4 regions of the Lysinibacillus sp. RS11 genome follow, and region 1 is predicted to be linked to each of the others. Evidence: riboswitches for the same ligand, from Rfam matches in the RefSeq annotation. Region 1 holds a riboswitch; each other region holds the start of a gene.
What was found. Region 1 has a riboswitch for thiamine pyrophosphate ahead of thiC (phosphomethylpyrimidine synthase ThiC). Riboswitches for the same ligand answer to the same signal wherever they lie in the genome.

Region 1 (4,264 bases):
GTGACGCAGCCGATTGGAGTAGCGATTCAGGTCATTCTCGTAATCTTTCAAAATATGACGACTTATACATACGGCTTGTACAATTTAATTTCTTCAACAAAATCAGGCATGTCTATTGTGAAAGATTTCCTCAAAATGCCTATTATTCATGCCCTTATTATTGGTGTAGCGATGAACTATTTTGATATCACTATTCCACAGTTTATAAAAATTCCGATAGACCATGTGGCAGATGGCTTTATCGCTGTAGCGTTAATAACGTTAGGGGCACAGCTATCACAGCTTGAAATCAAATCGATGTTCAATAAGACGGTATTTATTAGTTGTTTTACACGACTAATCATAGGGCCAGCTGTAGCTTTACTTATTATTTTTACACTTGGCTTAGACGGTGTCGTGGCACAATCTCTTTTTATAGCTAGTTCTTTCCCGACATCACGTAATAGCTCTAGTCTAGCATTAGAATACGATGTGGAATCGGCAACTGCCGCACAAACTGTTTTATTCTCAACGATTGTAAGCTGTATTACCGTGACAATTGTGATTTATGTAGCGGAACTGTTGTTTACCTAACGGCTAGTTGTTTTCGGACTAAGATAGAGTGACAGCCGTTCTGGAGTGTGAGGCTTTACTACCGATTTATAAAAATATTTTGTTAAAACGTACGCCGTATATATAGTTGATTGGAGTGGAGACTGGGCGACTCCTTGGGGATTAGCAATAGAGGAACGAAGGCTAAAAACATCACGTCCTGTGATAATGCCTTCGTGACCAACATCGGTGCTGCTGCTGTCGCTGCGCTTTCGCACAAACAAACCCCTCTGCTGCCGCTACGTTAGCACTACGCTTTCGCGCAAAAAACATCTATTGGCCCGAGACCCTGTAGCGAAGCGAAGCGGCTCATCGGACGCCCCCCAGGAAGCTCTGCTCTGCGCGAAAGCGAAGCGTCAGCGGCAAATGTTTTATCTGTGCGAAAGCGAAGCGTCAGCAACAAATGTTTTCTGTAGCGAAAGCAAAGCGACAGCTACAAAGCGCCCAGTCGGAACGGAAATCAACCTCACGTTTGGGTAATAAGCCAAAAATTATCAAATGAAGCTTCCATCTCTTAGCAATATCTGCTACACTAGCATCAAACTTAATAGCATTAACTAGGGGAGTCTGATGAGTCGGGCTGAGAGGGAAACGCATAGAGGTTTCTTGACCCTTTGGACCTGATCTGGCTCATACCAGCGTGGGAAAGTTAACCTTTATTGCAATATAAGCTCTTTGCGATAACTATACCTTTACATTCTTAGCCGGATCCAAAAAAAATTTTGGATTCGGCTTTTGTTTTTTTGAGGGGTGAGCTAGATTTGGTCCTTGTATAAAAATACGTAAAAACGGGAGCGAAATAGTTCATGACAACAGTTAGCGAAAAGAATATTACGATTATGTCAAATTTTGATGGAAGCAAAAAAGTGTATGTGGAAGGATCACGACCAGATATTTTAGTGCCAATGCGTGAGATTGCTTTAAGTCCAACGACAGGTAGCTTCGGTGAAGAGGAAAATGCGCCAGTTCGTGTCTATGATACGAGTGGTCCGTATACGGATCCTGCATATAAGGTAGATATTACGAAAGGATTGCCAACTTTACGTAGTGCATGGATCAGAGAACGAGGTGACGTCGAGGAATACGAAGGTCGTACAATCAAGCCAGAGGATAACGGTTTCCGTAATGCGGATGATCCTCGTATTCAAGAAAATGTTTTTCCGGATTTATCTAGAAAACCTCTACGTGCTAAGAAAGGTGGAAATATAACTCAGCTTCACTATGCGCGAAAAGGAATTATTACACCAGAAATGGAGTTTGTAGCGATTCGCGAAAACATAGATCCTGAATTTGTGCGCTCAGAGATTGCGGCGGGTCGAGCTATTTTACCTTCTAATATTAACCACCCTGAGGCCGAGCCAATGATTATTGGACGTAATTTTCATGTAAAAATTAACGCCAATATTGGAAATTCAGCGGTGTCATCCTCTATTGCGGAAGAGGTAGAAAAAATGACGTGGGCTACCCGTTGGGGCGCTGATAACATTATGGATTTATCGACTGGTAAGCATATTCATACGACGCGTGAATGGATTATCCGTAATGCCGCAGTGCCAGTAGGGACAGTACCGATTTATCAAGCGCTAGAAAAAGTAAATGGTGTGGCAGAGGATTTAACGTGGGAAGTGTATCGTGATACGTTGATTGAGCAGGCTGAGCAAGGTGTTGATTATTTCACAATTCACGCAGGGGTATTGCTGCGCTATGTACCATTAACGGCGAATCGTGTAACGGGTATAGTGTCCCGTGGCGGTTCGATTATGGCACAATGGTGTTTATATCATCACCAAGAGAGCTTCTTATATACGCATTTTGAAGAAATCTGCGAAATTATGAAAACATATGATGTTGCCTTCTCCTTAGGTGACGGTTTACGTCCAGGTTCTATCGCAGATGCTAATGATGAGGCGCAGTTTGCGGAGCTAGAAACGCTAGGGGAATTAACGCAAATTGCCTGGAAGCATGATGTACAGGTGATGGTAGAAGGACCAGGGCATGTACCAATGCATCTTATTAAAGAAAACATGGACAAGCAGTTAGAGGTGTGTAAGGAAGCTCCTTTCTATACTTTAGGGCCGTTGACAACAGATATCGCTCCTGGCTATGACCATATTACATCAGCTATTGGTGCTGCAATGATAGGCTGGTTTGGTACGGCAATGCTGTGCTATGTAACACCTAAAGAACATTTAGGATTACCAAATCGGGAGGATGTTCGAGTAGGGGTTATTACGTATAAAATTGCTGCACACGCAGCTGATTTAGCGAAAGGGCATCCGGGAGCACAGCAGCGTGACGATGCATTATCTAAAGCACGCTTCGAATTCCGCTGGCGCGATCAATTCAACTTAGCGCTAGATCCAGAGCGAGCGGTAGAATATCATGATGAAACATTACCTGCAGAAGGGGCGAAAACAGCGCACTTCTGTTCGATGTGTGGACCTAAGTTTTGTAGTATGAGAATCTCGCAGGATATTCGTAATTATGCAAAGGATAAAGATATGAATACTACGGAAGCTATTCATAAAGGTATGCAGGAAAAGGCAGAGGAATTTAAAAAGGCGGGCAGTCAGATTTATCAATAATGCAAAGCGTAAGGCTTGTGTCTATTTTTTAGGCACAAGCTTTTCTTAATCATTAAAACGTAAAAAAACTCCATGTGAAGTTGCTCTTCGCATGGAGTAAAAAGTTGGATTTGGATATCAATAATAAGTGGAAAATATCAATTAAGCCTAGGCTGAAATAAATTAAACGTTAGTTGGTTGTTTTACGTATGGGTTTGAAAGATCCATACCTTCTAATGAAAGACCCATCGCTTTTGCTACACCTTCACCATATGCAGGATCAGCTAAATAGCAATGAAGGATGTGACGACGTTTGATGAACTCCTCAACTGGTGCCATATCGTTAGCTGTAGTTTCGAATAGGCGTTGTTGCTCTTCTGCCGACATTAGACGGAATAATTTACCTGGCTGCTCGAAGTAATTGTTGTCATCTTCACGGAAGTCGTGGATACCAGCATGACCGTCAATACGTAAGTCAGGTTCTTTATGGTCTAAATTATGCTCCCATTCGCCGTAGCTATTTGGTTCATAGCCCAAAGTTGAACCAAGGTTTCCATCGAAACGCATAGCACCATCGCGGTGGAATGAACGGAATGGGCATTTTGGTGCGTTTACAGGAAGCGAGTGGTGGTTTACACCTAAGCGGTAGCGATGTGCATCAGCATATGCAAAGATACGACCTTGTAACATTTTGTCTGGAGAGAAGCTAATACCAGGAACAATGTTAGATGGTGCGAACGCTGCTTGTTCAACCTCTGCAAAGTAATTGTCTGGATTTTTGTTTAACTCGAATTCACCAACAGGAATTAGTGGGAAGTCTTTTTTATACCATACTTTTGTTAAGTCAAATGGGTTATATGGTAATTCACGAGCTTGTTCTTCTGTCATTACTTGAATGTACATTTTCCATTTAGGGAAGTCGCCTTTTTCGATTGACTCATATAGATCGCGTTGTGAAGATTCACGGTCTTTACCGATCAATTCCGCTGCCTCATCACCAGTTAAGTTTTGAATACTTTGCTCTGTACGGAAGTGGAATTTAACCCATACGCGCTCGTTTTCAGCATTAATGAAGCTATAAGTGTGAGAGCCGAAACCATGCATATGGC
Region 2 (4,264 bases), 2.3 Mb from region 1:
AAGGTTTGTGCTTTCGTCGCACCAATCATCTCAAAATAATACTTCAGCTCTGGCGAGGTTTGACGGAAGCCATCCATTGCCGAGATCACAATGGGGAAAAAGCACACGAGACAAATAATAATAAGCTTTGGCAATAAACCAAACCCAAACCAAATGATTAATAACGGTGCTAGGACGAGCACAGGAACATTCTGCGACATAATGAGAATAGGGTAAAATAGCTCCCGAATAAACGTAAAACGATGTAATATCACAGCAACCGTTAGCCCGCACAATATCCCGATGGCAAGACCTAGAATTGCTAATTGAACAGTTGCTAATACATGCGGCAAGAACGTATCATACGATTGAAAGCCTTCTTTCAAAATGGCACTCGGTGCTGGCAATAACCAATGCGGAACGTCTGCAAAACGGACAATTAGTTCCCATATAGATAAGAGGAAGGCGATAAAAATTATCGTCCTTCCTTGTTTTATTGCCGACTTCATCAATGGTATTTCTCCGTTAACTTCTCCATTGTAATACCTGATGGCTGATATAAAATTTTCACTTGTGTAATAACATTGATCGCACCAAGTTCAATCATTTTAACATTCATTTTTTCAATGATTTGTAGCAACGACGATAGCTCACCCTCCATCGTCGTTTCGAGCGGGTGTACTTCATATTTCACTCCTGATGCGTCAATAATAGCAATTGCCGCATCGACATAAGGGATCACATCTTCATATTTTTCAGTTTTCGGGATAATTTGTACGCTTACTAATGAATTCGCCATACTATTTTGTCTCCTTTTTCGGTAAAAAGTCGTTTGTAAATGCTTGTTCTGCGTTAAATTCGCCCTCTAAAACCTTGTTGCTAGCCATCCATTTTGCGTAGTTTTCCCAAACAGTCAGCTTTTGCTCACCCCATTGAGCGGCATCGTCTTGATATTTATCTGCTAGCCATTCCTGACTTTTATGCACAAGCTCTTTATCTAAGTCAGGTACCGCTTCTAATAAAATATCAGCTGCCTCACTTGGATGACTTATCGCATATTCATAGCCCTTTGTAGTAGCAGCGACAAAGGCTTTTACCGTATCTGGATCATCCTTAATCATTTTTTCATTCGTAGCAAGTACAGGCGTATAATAATCAAGTTGATCGCTATAATCTGTTAAATAAAGCATGTTCAGCTTTTCACCACGAAGTTCTGCTTCAATGCCTGTCCATGCATAATAAATCCACGCAAAATCAATATCCTTTTGCATCATTGTGAAGAAATCTAAATCGCCTGCATTAACAATATCTAGCTTATTAATATCCGCATTTTCTGTTTGCATAAGTGATTGCAGGACAGCTTGTTCAACCGGTGCACCCCAACCACCATATGTTTTCCCTTCAAAATCTTTAGGTGACTTAATCCCTTTAGATGCAATTGACGCAAAGCCAGAAGTATTATGTTGAATAATCGCTGCAATTGATACTAAAGGTACACCCTGCACACGTGCCTGTGTAATTCCTTCCTGATAGCTTACACCAAACTGTGCCTTACCAGACGCCACTAGCTGATCAGCACCCGTTTCGCCAGGTAATAAAATCTCAACATCTAAGCCCTGTTCCTTAAAGTAACCAAGTTTCTCTGCTACATATAACCCCGTGTGATTTGTGTTCGGTGTCCAATCTAGCACGACCGATACTTTTTTTAATGCATTCGCATCGTTTTTATCCTTAGTATCTTTTGTCTCCTCTTTTTCGCTACAGCCCACAAGTGTTAAAAGCGCAGCCATTAGGATCAATAACCATTTTTTCATGCTGAATCCTCCTAGAAAGTAATTTGAAAGTGTTCATGAACGAATGTTTTAACCATAAGAAAGCGTATCCATAGTCAGTATGCACCCAAGGTTATCGCGTATAACAAAAACATAAAAAAACGCCTAGGATTCCCCCAGACGTTTTACAATCAGTATCAAAAACTTTCTTTTTTTGAATAGATGTTCCCTACGCTGGTACGAGCCAAATCAGGTTCAAAGGGTCAGCGTCTATCGGACACAATCTCAGCTGGCAACTACCAGCCCCCCTACATTCTTTCCATATGAACTTTTCGTGATTATTATAACCATACCTATCTTTAAAAGACAAGGCTCTATTTCATATTTAATGTAATGTCATTTCAGAAGGCAATGTGAAACACAGCCTTTATTCTATAATAACTTTATATATAAGTGTATACATTTGTGAGTACTCATTCGTTGTATAAGTGTAAGGAGGACCAACAATGAGAAAAGAAAATGAACTGACCTCCTATCTAATCCATTTAGGAGAGGAAGTGTTCAAACTATTACGAATGAAAGGAGCTAATAAAGAAGATGCAGAAGATATCATTCAAAACACCTTTTACAAAGTTTACACACTATTGGATGACCTAACTGAGACTAATCTGCGTCCATGGTTTTTTAGAGTAGCACTCAATCAGTATATTGACTTGAAAAGGAAAAAGGAGCATAAGAACATTTACATCACCAAGGAAATATATTCAAAGCTCCAACACATCGATGATCACTTTGATACGTTGCTAAATAAGGATGAAATTTTCTATTTATTAAAAGACATAAAAAAAGAATATAAAGAAATATTCTTTTTAAAGTATTACTATGATTTTTCATATGAAGAAATTGCTACTTTGTTAGATATTCAAGTAGATAGCGTCAAGCAAAAATTATATCGCGCACGTAAATGCATTCACTCAAAAACAGGAGGTACCTATTAATGGAAACTTCGTTAAATGTCGCTTTAAAAAAAGCTAAGCGAAAACAATTATTAAAAATTATCATCACTTCAATTATTGTAGTACTACTTCTCTGCCCTATCTTTTATAAAACCGGTAACTACTTTGCAGCAAAAAGTTCTAACAGACTGCACGAACAGCTTTTTTTACATAATGCTATTGCTGAACCTAATATACAAATCGACTCTCAAGTAACGAGTAATTCTTCCATGTTTGGTGGAAACATTATCACAAACCGTTCGAAGAATATTAATGGTTATGTCGTTCCATGGAGCACGCTTACAAGTTCATACGGTTGGCTTCGCCTCAATATTGATACGAACGAGTTAGTACCAGGGTTTTATTGGTCTGATACAGAGTACTATGAGTACGATAAACAGACAAAAACTAAATCAGCGACATTTTATCATCCATCCATTCAAAAATACTTTAACGATGTACCAAACGAACTCGGCGAAATTTCGCAACTGGAGAATCACGTTGCAGAAGTTGCCGTTTCTTTCAACAAACCTTATACATTACAAGAAATACAAGAGAAAATTCCTAGCAATTTAAACATCGTATGGTTATATATGACTTCCCGAATTACGGATGAAAGTAATGGACCTGCTGGTTTAGAGGTTTATGGCTTTGATCCAGCCGATTCACCGAAAGAGGCCTACGATGACTTTATTGATACACTTCAAGAATATGATGCGAATAAAAATGACGAAACCATCCAAGAGTTTTTAAATTCAAATAAAGATAAACGGTTTGAAGAAGTGAAAATTTTAGGGGTCATGCTCACTGGCAAAACAAATAATTTTAAAGCCTTAGAGAATCAAGATTTTATCCGTGGTGCTTCAGTAGGCGCCACTGCACCAATCGTTCCTTATATTAAGCCAGAAAAATAAAGTAAAATGACCAGATATCAAAGGTCTGATCGATCCCTAGATTATTCTAAAATAAATCTAGAGTGAAAATTTTACTGTTATAGTATGATAACGTTAAAGTTTTTTTCAGCATTTAGAAGATGATATTGAACTACGGAAAGAGGAAAGTATCTTTTTCTTTTATCTGGCGTCTTATAATGCTAACGTATATGTTATTTCTTTAGGCATGTGATGAAAAAGGGTTAACGGACTTCCCTTCATTTCTTAAAAATATTTTGTACAACATCATCAAACTGACATAGTAGATTTTTTGAGAACAAGTATAAAATAGAGACCTTTCTGATTTTGGGAAAGGTCTCTATTGTTCTCCATAAGTGTCGCAACTTACTATTAACAGGTTCGATACAGGGAGAAAACTTATATTAATTAGCATATTAATCAGTATTTGTTCACCTGTGATTACTTGGTAGAGTAGCTTCTTTTAGAATATTTACTTTCCAAGAAATTATGGTAGTACTATCTCTGACATTATTTTCTTGGATGTTTGTCAACATTGATTTAATGCTTTCTTCATCTTTAGAATGAAAGAAAGCATGATCAATTGTTGTTGGGTTTGAATATGGTT
Region 3 (4,264 bases), 740 kb from region 1:
TGATTAATAATGAAGCAGCTGTGGCACTCACTTGGTCTGGGCAAGCAGCCGACATGTTGTCAGAAAATGAAGAGCTAGACTTTGCTGTACCAAAGGAAGGTTCGAACTTATGGTTTGATAATATGGTCATTCCGAAAACTTCAAAAAATATTGATGGTGCACATGCCTTCATTAACTTTATGCTGAAAGCCGAAACAGGCGCTAAAAATGCTGATTTCGTAGGCTACTCTACTCCAAATATTGCAGCAATGAAATTAATGGATCCGGAAGTTGTATCTGATGAGCGTTTCTATCCTTCTGAAGAACAACGTAAAACATTAGAAGTTTATAAAAACTTAGGCCCTGATTATTTAGGTAAATACAATGAACTGTTTTTAGAATTTAAAATGAGTATTCGATAACCTCTATCAATTATGCCCCGGCATAATTGCGTTAGGAATCGGCTGGAGGCTTAACTTATTTCAGCAAATGTTTTCTGTAACGAAAGTGAAACGGCAGTTACAAATGTTTTCTGTAACGAAAGCGTAGCGATAGGTACAGATGTTTAGACACCCGCTGAAAAGTAACTTAAACCTCGTATTCATACCAACACCTATAAAAGTAGGCGACTCCTGCTGAAAGAAGTTAAAGCTGTTCTCACGTTACGAACGTTGAGAACAGCTTTTTGCTAATTTAGATGAAAATATATGCCTAACAGTCTTGCCCAAAAACTCGCTATTCCCCCATCAGTGTTTGCTTCAAAGCTTGGCAGTCAGTTGACTGTGAACGTTCAGGAAGCTACAAATACCTCCCAAGGCTAAAGTAGCGAGGGTGATCGGTAGCCAATTCCCTTATTTCAGACTTCTAGTCAATAGCAAAGGTACAAGCCTTGTGGTAGACTGTAGTATATTTGATTAAAGAAGGGGGTATTCGATGACCCAGCAGAAGTCCAATAAGGCGGCTTTGTATATTTTAATGTTTAATATGTTTATCGCAATGGGGAGTATTGGAATTATTATTCCTGTTATGCCTGAGTATTTAAAACTATTTGGTGCCGCTGGACAAATTCTTGGCATGTTGATTGCAACATTCGCCTTAGCTCAATTCGTATTTTCTCCAATTGCTGGGAATCTTTCGGATCGATATGGTCGTAAAAATCTCATTATTTTCGGTCTTATAGTAACAGGACTTGCCCAAATTGGTTTCGGGCTTTCTACAGATGTGTGGATGCTCTTCTTGGCACGCTTTTTAGGCGGCCTTGGTTCCGCATTTGTGGCACCTCCTATCATGGCATTTGTGGCAGACGTTACAACGTATGAAGAACGTGGTAAAGGAATGGGCATGTTAGGGGCATCCATGTCTCTAGGCTTTATGATCGGACCAGGGATTGGCGGATTCTTATCTCACGTTAGTTTACATTTCCCATTCTATACGGCTGGAACTGCAGCTATTTTAGCATCAATTTTATCGTTGTTTTTATTACCTTCTAAAAAGCCAAATACAACACAAAAAATGCAGAAGCAAGATAACCTTGGGAAGCAAATGGTACGTTCAGTACATATGCCTTACTTTGTAATGCTAATTATTATGATGGTATTTTCATTTGGAATTGCTAACTTCCAAACAACATTATCGTTATTTGTTACAGAAAAGTTCAATTACACACCTACAGATATCGCTATTATCTTAGTTGTAGGTGGTGCTTTTGGTGTTGTTGTACAAATGTTTGTTATTACACCACTGTTTAATCGCTTTGGCGAAATGAAAGTAGTGTTAGTCAATTTATTTATCGCAGCCATATCAATTTTCTTAATTTTATTTGTGTCTGGCTTTGCCCTTATTTTAGTTGTAGCGACAGTCTTCTCTACAGCTACGACATTGATTCGCCCAGCTGTCAACACATTGATTTCGAAGCTTGCTGAGACGGAACAAGGCTTTGCGGCTGGTCTGAACAATGCATATATGAGCCTCGGTAATATGATTGGTCCTGCATTAGCAGGTATATTATTCGATTGGAATATGAACAGTCCTTATATTTTCGGAGCTATTATTTTAATGGCCTGCTTCTTCCTTGCCCTTATCTGGACGATGAAAAAAGCACCACACCTGTTGCATCCTGATACAAAATAGACAGAAAAGTAATATTTTTGGTAGTATGCTACATTATTATGTAATAAGATAGAATTAAATTAAATTTTTTTATTACCACTAGGGGAGTCTTTAAAAGGCTGAGACGTATATTATCAAATACGGACCCTTTGAACCTGATCTAGTTCACACTAGCGGAGGGAAGTGGCGACACTTGCTTTTTAATATGTAAATGCAAGGCCGCTTCCTATTGTTTTTTAGGAAGCGGCTTTTTTTGTAAGTTTACCTTAAGAATGCTCGCCAATCTAGCAACATTATATCCAAGGTTACCGGTGGGACTTATAGTTTTAGCGGCGCAGTTTTTCTTGATTACCGGCGCATCTCATGGTTTTAGCGGCGATGTTCTCTTGGTTACCGGCGCATCTCATGGTTTTAGCGGCGATGTTCTCTTGGTTACCGGCGCATCTCATGGTTTTAGCGGCGCAGTTTTCTTGATTACCGGCGCATCTCGCGGTTTTAGCGGCGCAGTTCTCTTCATTACCGGCGGAACTTCAAATTTACCGGTATTAACGATTAAATTCATATTTCAAAGGAGTGTAAATTATGTCAATTCGAAAACTAACAATCATGGCCCTACTAGTAGCAATTGCCGTAGCAGGTTCTACCTTCGTTTCAATACCAACGGGAATTGCGCGTGCCTATCCTGTACAGCATGCCATTAATGTTATTGGCGCTATCATTCTTGGACCAGTACCTACTGTTATGGTCGCCTTTGTCACAGCAATTATTCGTATTTTAACAGGCACAGGTTCATTATTAGCTATACCTGGTAGTGTCATTGGCGCTTTGTTTGCATCTCTGGCCTATAAATATAGCGGCAAGATGTGGCTAGCTGGTGTCGGTGAAATATTCGGGACAGGAATTATTGCCTCACTCATTGCAGTGCCCTATGCACATTTATTAATGGGGACATCCGTGGCAGCATTATTTTTTATGCCAGCCTTTCTAACATCCAGTACGATTGGTGCTGTCTTAGGCATTGTCATTGCTAACAATTTACGTAAGACTGTATTGGTAACTAACCTTAACACCCTGCTTAAATAATGATTGGTTACAATTTAAAAACGTTACTTCTTAATGGCCATTAAGAAGTAACGCTTTGATCCAACTAAATTCATCCATACTTCAACGGCAATCCCATTTCATGAGCAATTAATAGAAAGTCTTTTTTGCTTATTTCAAAATGACCAAATCTGAATTTATAACCATATTTCGATTTATCTTCTACAAATTCTAAATAATCTAAGATCCTTTTTATCGGTACAGACTTTGCATCTTTATAAAAGTCTATATCTCTTCTAAAAGGAATAAAATTTTCTGTCATTTGGAACTCATATATTCGCTCGTCTTTTATTCTTCCAATTGCGGTAAAGGCTCTTACAGGTTCATTACCATCTAAACTGTTTTTAGGAGAATAATATATAATCCAGTCTCCTTTTTTCATTCGTTTCAAAGGTCTTTCTTTACCATGACACAACTGGCCGAATCCTCCCTCAACCCCTTTTTGCACATGATTAAGAGATACCACGCCAATCCAATATTTCGGTTCTCTTTCAGTCGTAGGATATAGTGACATAGCTTCCACCTCCTTTTATTTTGGCGAACGATTTTCATATACTTTTTTCAATATGTGTTTCAATTGCTCTTGTTCTTCCAATGAAAGTACGTCTAAAACATCATTCTCAGCAATTGAAAGGATCTTCAATAATTCTTCTGCCACATTTTCTCCCTGTTCTGTAAGGCATATTAGATTCTCTCTTCTATTTTCCTGATTTTTCTCTCTATAAACATATTGTCTTTCTTCTAGATCATCGATAAAAAAGCGGACACTGTTTTTGTCTATTTTTAAAATCTGCCCTATTTGAATTTGGCTAAGTTTTTTTTCTTTTACAAGAATCATTATTCCAACTTCTCTGGATTTCATTTGATATTTTTCGCTAATATATGTCTCGAGATTTTCCTCTAGAGCCTCCGCTAACTTAAAACTTAGAAAACCAAAAGAATTCATAATATTGGTCATGTCAACTCCTCCAAAATATATAATAGTATTTAAAAATGATAGTAATATTTTATTACTATCATTGATTATTACATTAAATCCCATTAATAACAAGATTAATTTTACTTTTCATGATTT
Region 4 (4,264 bases), 900 kb from region 1:
TGCTGTGTTGCCGCTGCCGGTACGCTTTCGCGCAGTTAAAACCCTTTTGCTGTCGCTTCGCTTTCGCACAGACAAAGACACGTTGCTGCCGCTACGTTAGCACTACGCTTTCGCACAAAAACATTTGCAGGCCTTAGCACAAAGCCGATTCCGGACGCAATTATGCCGAGGCATAATTGATCGAAATAACACGATACATTGTTGGAATTTTCCGTTATAATGAAATTATTATGTCACAGTCCTATACTTATTTGTCTTTTCCCTATACAATTTAACACGAAGGGAGAGGAAAACATGCCTCGATTTATTTTGATGACAGTAACTTTTATTGTCTCACTTATCCTAACCTTTACATCCTATTTCATGAAAATAAACGGTCAATCTTCGTTAGAAATCTCAAATCGTTTTCCTGTAATATTTGCACCTTTTAATGCTAGCTATGTGATTTGGATTGTGATTTACATGTTACTTGGTTATTGGTTAGTCATGAATATTAAAAAGACAACTATTAAACAGACTGTTCTCTTTAGTAGCATATGTATCATGCAGGCGTTAACAATTGTTGTTTGGCATCACGAACTATTTATCGTGACAATCGCCAGTATGTTTATTTTAGTACTGTATTTATTTTTGTTGTACAATACGTATCCTCACAGCGATAACTCACCTTCAGGTCGTATACCCTTCTCGATTTACTTGGCATGGGTTACATTTATACTAATGACTAACGTAAGCTTTACGCTAACATCTTATCAATGGAACGGTTTTGGCCTTAGTAATCCACTTTGGGCAGTTATTTTACTGACAATCGGAGTCGCAATAGCGCTACATATTCGATTCCACCATTTTGATATTATGTATCCCAGTGTATTTATCTGGTCCTATGTTGGAGTCGCATTACATAATGGTTTGGATGAGCTACTTGTGACAACGGCAGCCTTATTTTTATGTGGTGTGCTACTTGTCGGTATATTATTTATTAAAAAAAATCCTGCCTACCAAAAATAAATTGGTTTGCAGGATTTTTAGTCTTTACATAACTAAGTATATTATTCTTCATCTAATGTTGTTAAAATGATTGGTTTATCCTTTGTAACGATAATGGAATGCTCAATTTGGGCAACTAATGATTTGTCTGGCGTAACGAATGTCCAGCCATCACCAGCTTCGACAATATGCTCCGCTTTAGCTGAGATGAAGGGCTCGACTGCAAGTACCATACCCTCTTTCATAATTGTAGAATCCCATGCATCATAATAGTTTAAAATATGATTTGGCTCATCGTGTAACGAACGACCTAAACCATGACCTGTTAGGTTCATAATCACTGTTAAATCATTGGCATATGCTTCACGTTCAACAGCTTTTCCGATTTGGTTTAATTTTGAGCCAGCTTTTACTTTTGTCATCGCACGATCAAAAGCACTTTTAGCTATACGACACAGTTTTTCTTTATCTTCATAGCCTTTACCAACTACAAATGAAATGCCCGTATCTGCAAAGTAGCCATTTAATGAACCAGATACATCAATGTTTACGATATCTCCCTCTTCAATCACACGTTTACCTGGAATACCATGTGCCACTTCCTCATTCACACTAATACATGTGTATCCTGGGAAATCATATTCCCCTTTAGGTCCAGAAATTGCTCCTGCCTCAGCAAACATACGGCCTGCAATTTCATCTAGTTCAAGTGTTGTTACTCCTGGTTTTGTAGCTGCCTTCATTGCTTCACGAATTTCAGCACAAATACGGCCGATTTTTTTAAAGGCTTCAATCTCTTCTTGCGTTTTTACGATCATTTTTTTAACGTCCCTTTCATCTAATATCTATTCATTAATATAACATAACTTTTTATACAAAAAACGCTAAACGCTTTAATTATTATATGCCATTATAAATTGTAAAGTGCTAAAAAACAGGCTCATCATCTTAACGTGTGGTTGATTTCCATTCCGACTGGGCGCTTTCCTAGGGGCGTACAGTCGGAACGAAGATCAACTTATATACATTGTATACTTTTCAACAAATGTCATCCCTAACTGGCTAAAAAAACCCTCCACTCATGTGAAGGGCATAATAATTATGATTTTCGTTGCATTAATTGAGGAGCTGCTGTAAATAACAGGACTCCGACAATTGCTGTTAAAATCGTTGCTGGCAGCATATATGTACCATTATAGATGATTGAATAGATCCATGCATTTTGATCGCCAGCATACTCTGAGAAAAATACAGCGCCAGCAGTTGTATGTGCAGCATAACGTAAAAACCCTGCGAATACAGTTCCTAAAATAATATAAAGCGCCATTTTTGTTTTGTTTAAATTTTTGGCAGCTTCTAGCACTGGTTGGCGAACAACCGCTGCTAAACCAACTACTGTGAAGGCAACACCATAATCGAGTAATCCTTGAAGCCAATGTACAATTGTAGCACCAAACATTGTCTGCATAACACCAATTAGTAAGCCCGTTGTTAGCCCTGGAATAAGGCCCCAACGGAATGCTATTAAAATAATTGGCACCATCACAAGGCTAACAGAACCACCTTGTGCCCATACTTTAAAGGAAACTTGATCGAGCACAAGGCCAATCGCTGCGAATATCGCAATTTCCACAAGCATTAATAATCGTTTATTGTCCATATTATTCTCTCCTTTGTTCCGATGTAGGATACAAGAGAAGGAATAGAAATGCGCTGATATGTCCCTATCTGACATCAAATGCTTTCATCTTCATTCGGCACGCTTTCGGCTGTATAAAGAAAAACGATGCCAGGACAGAGCCTCACATCGTAAAAGTGTCAGTTTCTATCCACATCCCTACGCAAGCGTTAACTTACAGGTTCAAAGAGTCAAGGCATTACGTGCCCAGTCTCAGCTGACATCATCAGCTCCCCTTGTGGTCGTTACATCTAAATTATTTGAACAACCTCATTGTACGAAAACATGGTGATGATTACAACCTCTCCCAACTTTTTTTTGAAACTTTCCCGCTTTTCATGCGTAAATATAAAAAAAGGAGGTACAACTATGGAGAACCAAAAAACTTTATCTGCCTTTAGTTATCTCAGTATTTTTTTCGCACCTGTTATTGTGCCATTAGTAGTGTACTTTGTTTCAAAAGATGACTACGTAAAGAAAAACTCTATCCGAGCACTTATATCACATTTAATTCCATTCGTGTTTGGAATTATCTTCTTTGCCGTCTTTATTTTCTCAACCTTATCATTGAACAATTTTGACTCGAACTCAGACAGCACTACGTTTCTTATCATCTGGTTTGCTTCAATGGCAATTTACTTACTCATCACTCTAGGAATCGTCATTTGGAATATTGTTCAAGCCGTTCGCGTTATCCGATAAGTTTCATTACGGCATTGAACAGTAGTACTAATAGTCAAAGGAGCTGGATTTTTATGAAAGTATCTAAAGTTGTTAAAACCGCCGTAAAATTAGCACCTATCGTGATCCCGATTGTAAAAAAAGTAATCGCTACAAAGAAAGCAACGACTAATCACTCCAAAAACATCTATAAATAGGGTTAATAACAAGAATCTGCTTACTTTTTTCAGCAGATTCTTTATTTTTCGCTAATTAACAGTTCGCTATCTTCTATATGGCACTGTAAAATAAAATTTAGCAATACACATGAGGAGCTGTTTATGATAAATACCGAAAAACAATTAATGAGCTTGGTTAACGCTGCGCAGGTCCTAACCTCAACACTCGATATAGACCAAGTGTTAGAAAAACTTATTAGTGAAGTACTCCATGTGATTAAAGGTGCTGATGCAGGTGTGCTGTTTATGTTAAATACAGAAACAAATCGTCTAATTGCTAAGCATGCTATTGGTTATGATCTAGCTTACTTGAAGAAAATTCACCTTGCCTCAAATGAAGGGATGACTGGAAAAGTGTTCTCTCAAAAGAAGGCATTTAGATTCCACTCTAGCGATGATGTAACTGAAAACATGGCCGATTTATTTCCACAGTATGAAGAAAACTATACAAAAGCAGTCGGTGATTTTACTTACCCGAAAAGTGCTGTTTGTGCTCCGCTTCTTGATAAAAGTAATTCATGTATAGGCGTGTTAACGATTGTTAACTTTTCAGGAGATACACAGTTTGAAAATAGTGATTTAACAATGCTACAAGCATTTGCAAATCAGTCCTCGATTGCCATCGAAAACGCAAAATTATTTACTCAAAATGAGCGTTCTAAACGTATTTATAATGCTTTAACACGTGTCTCTTTAACAC

Region 2: another riboswitch for thiamine pyrophosphate. It lies ahead of AB9L17_RS12695 (ABC transporter substrate-binding protein); the one in region 1 lies ahead of thiC (phosphomethylpyrimidine synthase ThiC).
Region 3: another riboswitch for thiamine pyrophosphate. It lies ahead of thiW (energy coupling factor transporter S component ThiW); the one in region 1 lies ahead of thiC (phosphomethylpyrimidine synthase ThiC).
Region 4: another riboswitch for thiamine pyrophosphate. It lies ahead of thiT (energy-coupled thiamine transporter ThiT); the one in region 1 lies ahead of thiC (phosphomethylpyrimidine synthase ThiC).

The regions. Positions count from the first base shown of each region.
Region 1 is NZ_CP168124.1:210,553-214,816, forward strand. Features, by position in the region: gene AB9L17_RS01140 (AEC family transporter) at 1-573, shown strand, start outside; gene AB9L17_RS01145 (hypothetical protein) at 868-1,071, shown strand; TPP riboswitch at 1,141-1,255, shown strand; gene thiC (phosphomethylpyrimidine synthase ThiC) at 1,398-3,176, shown strand; gene AB9L17_RS01155 (catalase) at 3,339-4,264, opposite strand, start outside.
Region 2 is NZ_CP168124.1:2,492,940-2,497,203, forward strand. Features, by position in the region: gene AB9L17_RS12685 (ABC transporter permease) at 1-488, opposite strand, end outside; gene AB9L17_RS12690 (thiamine-binding protein) at 488-778, opposite strand; gene AB9L17_RS12695 (ABC transporter substrate-binding protein) at 780-1,793, opposite strand; TPP riboswitch at 1,961-2,071, opposite strand; gene AB9L17_RS12700 (RNA polymerase sigma factor) at 2,258-2,749, shown strand; gene AB9L17_RS12705 (sigma factor regulator N-terminal domain-containing protein) at 2,749-3,660, shown strand; gene AB9L17_RS12710 (protein phosphatase 2C domain-containing protein) at 4,089-4,264, opposite strand, start outside.
Region 3 is NZ_CP168124.1:948,398-952,661, reverse strand. Features, by position in the region: gene AB9L17_RS04620 (ABC transporter substrate-binding protein) at 1-401, shown strand, start outside; gene AB9L17_RS04615 (MFS transporter) at 913-2,109, shown strand; TPP riboswitch at 2,180-2,287, shown strand; gene thiW (energy coupling factor transporter S component ThiW) at 2,671-3,171, shown strand; gene AB9L17_RS04605 (EVE domain-containing protein) at 3,242-3,703, opposite strand; gene AB9L17_RS04600 (MarR family winged helix-turn-helix transcriptional regulator) at 3,719-4,147, opposite strand.
Region 4 is NZ_CP168124.1:4,175,609-4,179,872, forward strand. Features, by position in the region: gene AB9L17_RS21660 (tryptophan-rich sensory protein) at 295-1,008, shown strand; gene map (type I methionyl aminopeptidase) at 1,050-1,805, opposite strand; gene thiT (energy-coupled thiamine transporter ThiT) at 2,087-2,647, opposite strand; TPP riboswitch at 2,805-2,912, opposite strand; gene AB9L17_RS21675 (DUF4870 domain-containing protein) at 3,035-3,367, shown strand; gene AB9L17_RS21680 (hypothetical protein) at 3,421-3,543, shown strand; gene AB9L17_RS21685 (helix-turn-helix domain-containing protein) at 3,667-4,264, shown strand, end outside.